One region of the Streptomyces sp. Q2 genome, then DNA from elsewhere that is predicted to be linked to it. Evidence: predicted binding sites of a transcription regulator. Region 1 holds the regulator's gene; each other region holds the start of a gene.

Region 1 (3,273 bases):
ACCCCAGCCCGCCGGCCTCGGACACGGCGGCGGCGAGCGTCGGTACGGAGACGCCGCCCGCCATGGGGGCCTGCACGATCGGGTGGGGGAAGAGATCGGTCAGTGCGGAGGACATGACGGCATGTTGTCACGTCCTCCGAACAAGTCCGAATCGACCCTTCCCCTTGGCATCGGCCCGTCCGGCGCTTGAGGACGAGGCCCGTTCAGGACCGAAGCGGAGGTCTGGGGGCGCAGCCTCCAGGGACGGGAACGGGAAGGGGCGGCGGGGGCGAGGAACAGCCTTCCGCCGCCACCCGTCAACGACCGTTGAACGCGTCCTTCAACCGCGAGAACAACCCTTGCTGTCCCGGCTGGAACTGCCCCGTGGGCCGCTCCTCGCCCCGCAGCTTGGCCAGCTCGCGCAGCAGACGTTCCTGCTCGGGATCGAGCTTGTTCGGGGTCTGCACCTCGACGTGGACGATGAGGTCACCGCGTCCGCCGCCGCGCAGGTGCGTGACGCCCCGGCTGTGCAGCGGGATCGACTGGCCGGACTGGGTGCCGGGCCGGATGTCGACCTCCTCCAGGCCGTCCAGCGTCTCCAGCGGGACCTTGGTGCCGAGGGAGGCCGCGGTCATCGGGAGGGTGACCGTGCAGTGCAGGTCGTCACCCCGCCGCTGGAACTGCGAGTGCGGCAGCTCGTGGATCTCGACGTACAGGTCGCCGGCGGGACCGCCACCGGGCCCGACCTCGCCCTCGCCGGCCAGCTGGATGCGGGTGCCGTTGTCGACACCGGCGGGGATCTTGACGGTCAGGGTCCGACGGGACCGGACGCGGCCGTCGCCGGCGCACTCCGGGCACGGCGTCGGCACGACCGTGCCGAAGCCCTGGCACTGCGGGCAGGGGCGCGAGGTCATGACCTGGCCCAGGAAGGACCGCGTCACCTGCGACACCTCACCGCGACCGCGGCACATGTCACACGTCTGCGCGGAGGTCCCCGGTGCCGCACCCTCGCCGCTGCAGGTGGTGCAGACGATCGCGGTGTCGACCTGGATGTCCTTCGTCGTGCCGAAGGCCGCCTCGTCGAGCTCGATCTCCAGCCGGATCATCGCGTCCTGGCCGCGCCGGGTGCGCGAGCGCGGACCCCGCTGGGACGCCGTACCGAAGAAGGCGTCCATGATGTCCGAGAAGTTCCCGAAGCCGCCGGCTCCGAAGCCGCCCGCGCCCTGGCCGCCCGCCTGGGACAGGGGATCCCCGCCGAGGTCGTAGACCTGCTTCTTCTGCGGGTCCGACAACACCTCGTAGGCGGCGTTGATCTCCTTGAACCGCTCCTGGGTCTTCGGATCGGGGTTGACGTCCGGGTGCAGCTCGCGTGCGAGCCGCCGGAAGGCCTTCTTGATCTCTTCCTGCGACGCGTCGCGGCGCACGCCGAGAACGGCGTAGTAGTCCGTGGCCACTTACGACTCCGCCAGGATCTGTCCGACGTACCGTGCCACTGCGCGTACCGCTCCCATCGTTCCCGGGTAATCCATGCGGGTCGGTCCGACCACGCCGAGCTTGGCGACTGCCTCGCCGCCCGAACCGTAGCCGACCGACACCACCGAAGTGGAGTTGAGTCCCTCGTAGGCGTTCTCGTGACCGATGCGTACGGTCATGCCCGAATCTCCCGCCTCGCCAAGGAGCTTGAGGAGCACGACCTGCTCCTCGAGGGCTTCCAGGACGGGCCGGATGGTGAGGGGAAAGTCATGTCCGAAGCGGGTGAGATTGGCGGTGCCGCCGATCATCAACCGCTCCTCGTTCTCCTCGACGAGCGTCTCCAGCAGGGTGGAGAGCACCATCGAGACGGTGCCGCGATCCTCGGCGTCGAAACCCTCGGGCAGGTCCTCCACCAGATGCGGCACGTCGGCGAAGCGACGGCCGGCGATCCGGCTGTTGAGCCGCGCCCGCAGGTCGGCCAGCGAGGCCTCGCCGAACGGCGCCGGGCAGTCGACCATCCGCTGCTCGACCCGTCCCGTGTCCGTGATCAGGACGAGCATCACGCGCGCGGGGGCGAGGGACAGCAGCTCGACGTGCCGCACCGTCGACCGTGTGAGCGACGGGTACTGCACGACGGCGACCTGCCGCGTCAGCTGCGCGAGCAGCCGTACGGTCCGCGCCACCACGTCGTCGAGATCGACGGCGCCGTCCAGGAAGTTCTGGATGGCGCGCCGCTCCGGGCCGGTCATCGGTTTGACGCCGGCCAGCTTGTCGACGAACAGCCGATAGCCCTTGTCGGTGGGGATCCGCCCCGCGCTGGTGTGCGGCTGGGCGATGTACCCCTCGTCCTCCAGGGCCGACATGTCGTTGCGCACGGTCGCCGGCGAGACACCGAGGTTGTGCCGCTCGGTGAGCGCCTTGGAGCCGACCGGCTCCTCGGTGCCGACGTAGTCCTGGACGATGGCGCGCAGCACCTGGAGCCTGCGTTCACTCAGCATCGCGCACACCTCCAGAAAGTCGACCCCTTGGCGCTTCGCCTGGCACTCGTCACATCCGAGTGCCAGCGCACCCCGGCCAGTGTACGGCCGTGGGGTACGCCCGGGGCAAGGCCGGGCCTGCGATGCCGTGCCCGTGGAGGCTTCCCCGCTAGCGTCGCGGTATGACGGTGACTTGGGAAGAGCTGGGGTGGGAGCGGCTGGCGGCCGGGGTCGGCCGGTGCCGCCTGCCGGTGTGGGACTGCACGGTGGGGCTGGTCGTCGGGGCGGGCACGGCCCTGGTGATCGACGCCGGGTCGAGCCTGGCGGAGGGGGCACGGGTGCGGGCTCGGGCACAGGAACTCGCCGGTCGTCGTGTGACTCATCTCGCGCTGACGCATCCGCATTTCGACCATGTCTTCGGGGCGGCGGCGTTCGCGGGCGCGGAGGTGTTCGGCGCGGTCGGCGTCGAGACGGTGTTCACCGCCCGGCAGGGGCGTGAGGAACTGCGCGCGGACGCGGTCGGCAACGGGCTCGACGCGCACCTGGCCGACGAGGCCGTCGACGCCCTGCCGGTCCCCGGCCACCACGTTTCCGGCGAGTGGACGCTCGACCTGGGCGGCGGCCGCCAGGTCCTGCTGGCGAACGTGGGCCCCGGCCACACGGCCCACGACCTCGTGGTCCTCGTCCCCGGTTCGCCGGAGGTGGTCTTCTGCGGCGATCTGGTCGAGGAGTCCGGTGAACCCCAGGCGGGCCCCGACGCCGTACCGTCCCACTGGCCGGCCGCCCTCGACCGCCTGCTGGAACTCGGCGGCGAGGACGCGCGGTACGTGCCCGGTCACGGAGC
Region 2 (3,273 bases), on a different contig from region 1:
GTGACGTCCGCCGAGTTGCCGGCGCCGTCGACGACGGTCGTGTCGTCCTTGGTGACCGTGACGCGGCGGGCGGAGCCCAGCACGTCCAGGCCGACCTGGTCGAGCTTGAGGCCGACCTCCTCGGAGATGACCGTGGCGCCGGTGAGGACCGCCAGGTCCTGCAGCATCGCCTTGCGGCGGTCACCGAAGCCGGGAGCCTTGACCGCGACCGCGTTGAAGGTGCCGCGGATCTTGTTCACGACCAGGGTCGACAGGGCCTCGCCCTCGACGTCCTCGGCGATGATCAGCAGCGGCTTGGAGGCACCCGCCTGGATGACCTTCTCGAGCAGCGGCAGCAGGTCCTGGATCGAGGAGATCTTGCCCTGGTTGATGAGGATGTAGGGGTCCTCCAGGATGGCCTCCATGCGCTCCTGGTCCGTCACGAAGTACGGCGACAGGTAGCCCTTGTCGAAGGCCATGCCCTCGGTGAAGTCCAGCTCCAGACCGAAGGTGTTGGACTCCTCGACGGTGATGACACCGTCCTTGCCGACCTTGTCCATCGCCTCGGCGATGAGCTCGCCGACCTGCGAGTCCTGGGCGGACAGCCCGGCCACGGCGGCGATGTCGGACTTCTCGTCGATCGGGCGGGCGGTCGCGAGGAGTTCCTCGGAGACCGCGGCCACGGCCGCGTCGATGCCCTTCTTCAGCAGCGCCGGGGAGGCACCCGCGGCGACGTTCTTGAGGCCCTCGCGTACGAGCGCCTGGGCGAGCACGGTGGCGGTGGTGGTGCCGTCACCCGCGATGTCGTTGGTCTTGGTCGCCACCTCCTTCACCAGCTGGGCGCCGAGGTTCTCGTACGGGTCCTCGAGCTCGACCTCGCGGGCGATGGTGACGCCGTCGTTGGTGATGGTGGGGGCGCCGAACTTCTTGTCGATGACGACGTTGCGGCCCTTGGGGCCGATCGTCACCTTGACCGTGTCAGCGAGCTTGTTGACGCCGCGCTCGAGGGCGCGACGGGCGTCCTCGTCGAACTTCAGGATCTTCGCCATGGGAGCGTGAGCCCTCTCGGAAATCTAGGTGAAATTAGCCGCGCCCCCGGCGCCCGGCTCATGGAGTGATCGCGGGGGGCCAGGGGCGCAGCTCAAGCAATGTGCTTCGCGGTGAGGCGAAGCGAGGTGAATTACTTCTCGATGATCGCGAGTACGTCGCGAGCCGAGAGGACGAGGTATTCCTCGCCGTTGTACTTCACTTCGGTGCCGCCGTACTTGCTGTACAGCACGATGTCGCCGGTCTTGACGTCGAGCGGAAGTCGCTCGCCGTTCTCGAAGCGGCCCGGGCCCACGGCCAGGACGACGCCCTCCTGGGGCTTCTCCTTGGCAGTGTCCGGGATGACCAGGCCAGAGGCCGTGGTCTGCTCGGCGTCGAGCGGCTGGACCACAATGCGGTCCTCGAGCGGCTTGATGGCAACCTTGGAGCTGGTGGTCGTCACGATCCGACCTCCCCCTTCGGAGATCTCACGGGGTTAACTGTCTGAGGTGGCGACCAGGTCGATCCGTCGTCGCGGGTGCCGGACCTGCCCGTCGCTAGTTGGCACTCTCCAGGGGGGAGTGCCAGGTCCGAGACTATGACTGCGATTAGCACTCGGTCAAGCGGAGTGCCAATGCGGTGCGGCGCGGCGGAGTGGATTTCACCTGGCGTTGGCCGCCGGGGCGCCCGCCGTGGATCCCTGCCGCGCGCCCAGGGCCCGCACCGGCGCCGGGAAGCCGGCCTAGACGTAGTCCTCCAGCCGGCCCACCGTCAGCCCCTTCCCCTGGATCTCCCGCAGGAGTCGCATGGTCCGTTGCGTCAGCGTGTCGTCGGTCGGCTCGCCCGAGGGCACCGAGACGATGTCGCCCGGCCGCAGGCGGCTCGCGCCCTCGGTGAAGGTCAGCTCGCCGTTCTCCGCCGAGGCCCGCCACAGGACGACCGCCGAGAGGCCGCAGTCGGCGGCGGCGCGCAGGGTGGTGGCGTCGTACGTGCCGTAGGGCGGGCGGAAGAGGCGGGGGCGGATGCCGAAGCGGGAGCGGAGCTTGTCCTGCTGGCCGCAGATCTCGGCGCGCTGGCCGGCGTACGGCAGCCCGCGCAGCGCGGGATGGTCGAGGGTGTGGTTCTGGATGCTCGCGCCGACGGACCGGAGGCGTGCGAAGTGGCCGTATCCCGGCCCGACGACACTGTCGGTGAGGAACATGCTGACCGGCAGCCGCAGTTCACGGACCATGTCGACGAACCGCGGGTCCTTCTCGGCGCCGTCGTCGTAGGTGAGGAAGACGACCCGGTCGGCGGTGTGGACGCGGTCGAGGACGGGCGGTCGGCCCGGGCGCGCGGCGGGGGGCCGGGCGGCCGGCTTCGGCGCCGGACGCAGCGGGGCCGCGAGCCCCCACCGGCGGTACGGCCGCTCGCCCGCGCCTTCCGGACCGTACGGGCCCTCGCCTTCCGGATCGCGGGAGCCCGCGCCCTCCGGACCGTACGGCCCCTCCGCCTCGGCCGCCCCGCTCGGGCCGTAGGACCCCTCCCGCTGGGCCGCCTTCCCGCCGAGGCGTTCGATGGGGTCCGCGGACTGGGCGCAGCCGGTGAGGAGGGTGGTGGCGAGGACGCCGGCCGTCAGGGTCCGCCATCTCACAGGTAGTCCTCCAGGCGGGCCACGGCGTACCCCTCCCTGGTGATCTTGTTCAGGAAGCGGCGGATCATGTCCGGCATCGTGCCCTTCCACATCTCCGGGCCCCGGAAGTGGCTGAGGACGATGTCACCGGGGCGGATCTCCCGGTCCCACTCGCGGTACTCCCAGCGGTCGACGAAGACCTCCTCGTTCCACAGGGGCGCGTGCGTGATGCCGCAGGACCTGGCGGCGCGCAGAGTGGCCTCGTTGTAGTTGCCGTAGGGCGGGCGGAAGAGGGCGGGGCGTTTGCCGTAGCGGTTTTCGATCACGTCCTGCATGCCGCAGATCTCGCGCTTCTGGCGGGCGTACGACAGCCCGGGCAGGTAGGGGTGGCGGAGGGTGTGGTTGTTGAGGGTGACCCCACCGGCCTGCATCTTCTTGAAGTAGCCGTAGTCCTCCTTGATCAGGTAGTCGCTGAGGAAGGCGGTGTACGGGATCTGCAGTTCGCTCATCATCCGCAGGAACGCCGGGTCCTTCTCGGCGCCGTCGTCGATGGTGAGGAACACGATCTTCTGGTTGGTGGGAACGGTGGTGAAGACCGGCGGCAGGCTGTCGTGGCCGTCCACCTCGAAGCCCTTGCGGGTGGTGATCACCGGTTT
Region 3 (3,273 bases), on a different contig from region 1:
ACCCGACGAAGACCACGGTCGTGCTGAACACGGGTGACGGTCTCAAGACGTTGGACGCGGTGGCGGGGACCGGGTTGACCGCGACCATTCGTCCGAACCTGGAGTCGTTCCGCGAGGCTGGTCTCGTCTAGTCCGTCTCCAAGCTGCAGGCCGGTGGGGGCTGGTCGCGCAGCTCCCCGCGCCCCTAGGCCCGTATCCCTGACCGGAGGTCACATCGTGAGCGTTACCGTCCGCATCCCCACCATCCTGCGCACCTACACCGGTGGCAAGGCCGAGGTCGCCGCCGAGGGGGCCACTCTCGCCGAGGTCATCACCGACCTGGAGAAGAACCACACCGGTATCGCCGCGCGAGTCCTGGACGACCAGGGCAAGCTGCGCCGGTTCGTCAACGTGTACGTCAACGACGACGACGTCCGCTTCGAGCAGGGGCTGGAGACCGCCACCCCGGACGGTGCCGGTGTCTCGATCATTCCGGCCGTGGCCGGCGGCTGATTATTACCGTCGGTAACTTCGATTACCGAGCGTTCATCGAATTGCCCCCTCCGTAAGAGAAGCGGAGGGGGCAATTCAATGTGGTTGAGCGCGGTACAGTTGGGGAACACGATGCCGATCTCCGGGTCGGAAGCCCTTCAGTTTCCCCTTGCACCCGATAAGAAGTAGCCAAAGTGTGTGCTTCTTTTGCGGCTTTTGTGCTTTTTGTGGGGCCCGACTTGCCCTGAGTTCGGGTGAATTCTCACTACATTCCGGACCCCGCACGTCCGGAATTCTCGTCCGATTGACCTGTTGCAGAGGGCAGTTGGACAGATACATTCGGCCGCGGTCGACGCGTTCCGGCGCACGCCCCCAACCGTGTGGGGGGTGAGGTCTGACCCGGATCCGCGAAGTGTGGATCTGTGCAAGGGCCAGTAATAGGGGAGTTAGGCATGGCTCAGGGCACCGTCAAGTGGTTCAACGCGGAGAAGGGGTACGGCTTCATCGCGGTCGACGGTGGTGCGGATGTTTTCGTCCACTACAGCGCGATTCAGATGGACGGCTACCGCACCCTGGAGGAAGGTCAGCGAGTCGATTTCGAGATCTCGCAGGGCCAGAAGGGGCCGCAGGCGGACATGGTCCGACTGGCGACCGGCTGAAGCACGCGCCGACTGACAGCGACGTTCTTCTGTTCTTCGGAGGGCTCGTATCCCATGGGGAGTCATGGGTTACGAGCCCTTCGGCATGTCCGGAACAGGTCGGCGCGGGGCGGACCGTTCCCCGGCAGGCGCTTGCACTCGGCAGGGGCGAGTGCTAATCATTGGCGTTAGCACTCTGAAGGTGAGAGTGACAACGAGGACCGGGTCGGTGAGGCCCGCAGGCCATGTGGGGCAAGGAACCACGCGGCAGGCAGGCCGTCCGTCGCGGGCGCCAGCGCGGTCCGGAGAAATCCACCCCCTGTCCGGGAGGACCACTTCACATGGCCAAGATCATCGCGTTCGACGAGGAGGCACGGCGCGGTCTCGAGCGCGGGATGAACCAGCTCGCCGACGCCGTCAAGGTCACCCTTGGCCCCAAGGGCCGCAACGTCGTCCTCGAGAAGAAGTGGGGCGCGCCCACGATCACCAACGATGGTGTTTCCATCGCCAAGGAGATCGAGCTCGAGGACCCGTACGAGAAGATCGGCGCCGAGCTGGTCAAGGAAGTCGCCAAGAAGACGGACGACGTCGCCGGTGACGGAACGACCACGGCGACCGTGCTCGCCCAGGCGCTGGTGCGCGAGGGTCTGCGCAACGTAGCCGCCGGCGCCAACCCGATGGCCCTCAAGCGCGGTATCGAGAAGGCCGTCGAGGCCGTCTCCGGTGCCCTGCTCGAGCAGGCCAAGGATGTCGAGACCAAGGAGCAGATCGCCTCCACGGCCTCCATCTCCGCCGCCGACACCCAGATCGGCGAGCTCATCGCCGAGGCGATGGACAAGGTCGGCAAGGAAGGCGTCATCACCGTCGAGGAGTCCCAGACCTTCGGTCTGGAGCTTGAGCTCACCGAGGGTATGCGCTTCGACAAGGGTTACATCTCGGCGTACTTCGCCACCGACATGGAGCGTATGGAGGCGTCGCTCGACGACCCGTACATCCTGATCGCCAACTCCAAGATCGGCTCCGTCAAGGACCTGCTCCCGCTCCTGGAGAAGGTCATGCAGTCGGGCAAGCCGCTGCTGATCATCGCCGAGGACGTCGAGGGCGAGGCCCTGTCGACCCTGGTCGTCAACAAGATCCGTGGCACCTTCAAGTCCGTCGCCGTCAAGGCCCCGGGCTTCGGTGACCGCCGCAAGGCGATGCTGAACGACATCGCCATCCTCACCGGCGGCGAGGTCATCTCCGAGGAGGTCGGCCTCAAGCTGGAGAACACCTCCATCGACCTCCTGGGCCGTGCCCGCAAGGTCGTCATCACCAAGGACGAGACCACCATCGTCGACGGTGCCGGCTCCTCCGAGCAGGTTCAGGGCCGGGTCAACCAGATCCGCGCCGAGATCGAGAACAGCGACTCCGACTACGACCGCGAGAAGCTCCAGGAGCGCCTGGCGAAGCTCGCGGGCGGCGTGGCCGTCATCAAGGCCGGTGCCGCGACCGAGGTCGAGCTCAAGGAGCGCAAGCACCGCATCGAGGACGCCGTTCGCAACGCGAAGGCGGCCGTCGAGGAGGGCATCGTCGCCGGTGGTGGCGTGGCCCTCATCCAGGCCTCCTCGGTCTTCGAGAAGCTGGACCTCGAGGGTGACGAGCTGACCGGCGCCAACGCCGTGAAGCTGGCCCTGGAGGCCCCGCTCAAGCAGATCGCCGTCAACGGTGGTCTCGAGGGTGGCGTCATCGTCGAGAAGGTGCGCAACCTGCCCGTCGGCCACGGCCTGAACGCCGCGACCGGTGAGTACGTCGACATGATCGCCGAAGGCATCATCGACCCGGCGAAGGTGACGCGCTCTGCCCTGCAGAACGCCGCCTCCATCGCCGCGCTGTTCCTCACCACCGAGGCCGTCATCGCCGACAAGCCGGAGAAGGCGGGCGCTGCCCCGGCCGGCGGCGGCATGCCGGGCGGTGACATGGACTTCTGATCCTTCCGAGGATCGCGAGTTCATCGCTGTACGACGCCGAGGGCGGTACTCCCTGGAGACAGGGGGTGCCGCCCTCGGGCGTGTCCGGGATCACAGCACAGGTGGAATGCGGTGGCCGGTGGGTCGGTTGAAACCTGCGTACCGTATATGCGCATGCACATACCGACTGGTTTCATTGGAGCCCCCACGTGACCGCC

What was found. The regulator HrcA, encoded in region 1, represses chaperone genes, less so after heat shock. The targets are predictions, from matches to a motif close to TTNGCACTCNGNNNNNCNGAGTGCNAA.
Region 2: a site for HrcA is predicted at 1,614-1,640, ahead of groES (co-chaperone GroES). Genes of this name have one in related genera too.
Region 3: a site for HrcA is predicted at 1,262-1,288, ahead of groL (chaperonin GroEL). Genes of this name have one in related genera too.

What each region holds. Positions count from the first base shown of each region.
Region 1 covers NZ_JBXEJE010000042.1:21,755-25,027, reverse strand. Annotated here, with positions in the region: gene ACWBNA_RS36935 (nitronate monooxygenase) at 1-115, opposite strand, end outside; gene dnaJ (molecular chaperone DnaJ) at 297-1,433, opposite strand; gene hrcA (heat-inducible transcriptional repressor HrcA) at 1,434-2,450, opposite strand; gene ACWBNA_RS36920 (MBL fold metallo-hydrolase) at 2,612-3,273, shown strand, end outside.
Region 2 covers NZ_JBXEJE010000011.1:46,188-49,460, forward strand. Annotated here, with positions in the region: gene groL (chaperonin GroEL) at 1-1,028, opposite strand, end outside; gene groES (co-chaperone GroES) at 1,160-1,468, opposite strand; gene ACWBNA_RS13880 (polysaccharide deacetylase family protein) at 1,748-2,638, opposite strand; gene ACWBNA_RS13885 (polysaccharide deacetylase family protein) at 2,635-3,273, opposite strand, start outside.
Region 3 covers NZ_JBXEJE010000019.1:28,992-32,264, forward strand. Annotated here, with positions in the region: gene thrC (threonine synthase) at 1-131, shown strand, start outside; gene ACWBNA_RS21605 (MoaD/ThiS family protein) at 217-492, shown strand; gene ACWBNA_RS21610 (cold-shock protein) at 924-1,130, shown strand; gene groL (chaperonin GroEL) at 1,451-3,076, shown strand; gene ACWBNA_RS21620 (NADH:flavin oxidoreductase) at 3,265-3,273, shown strand, end outside.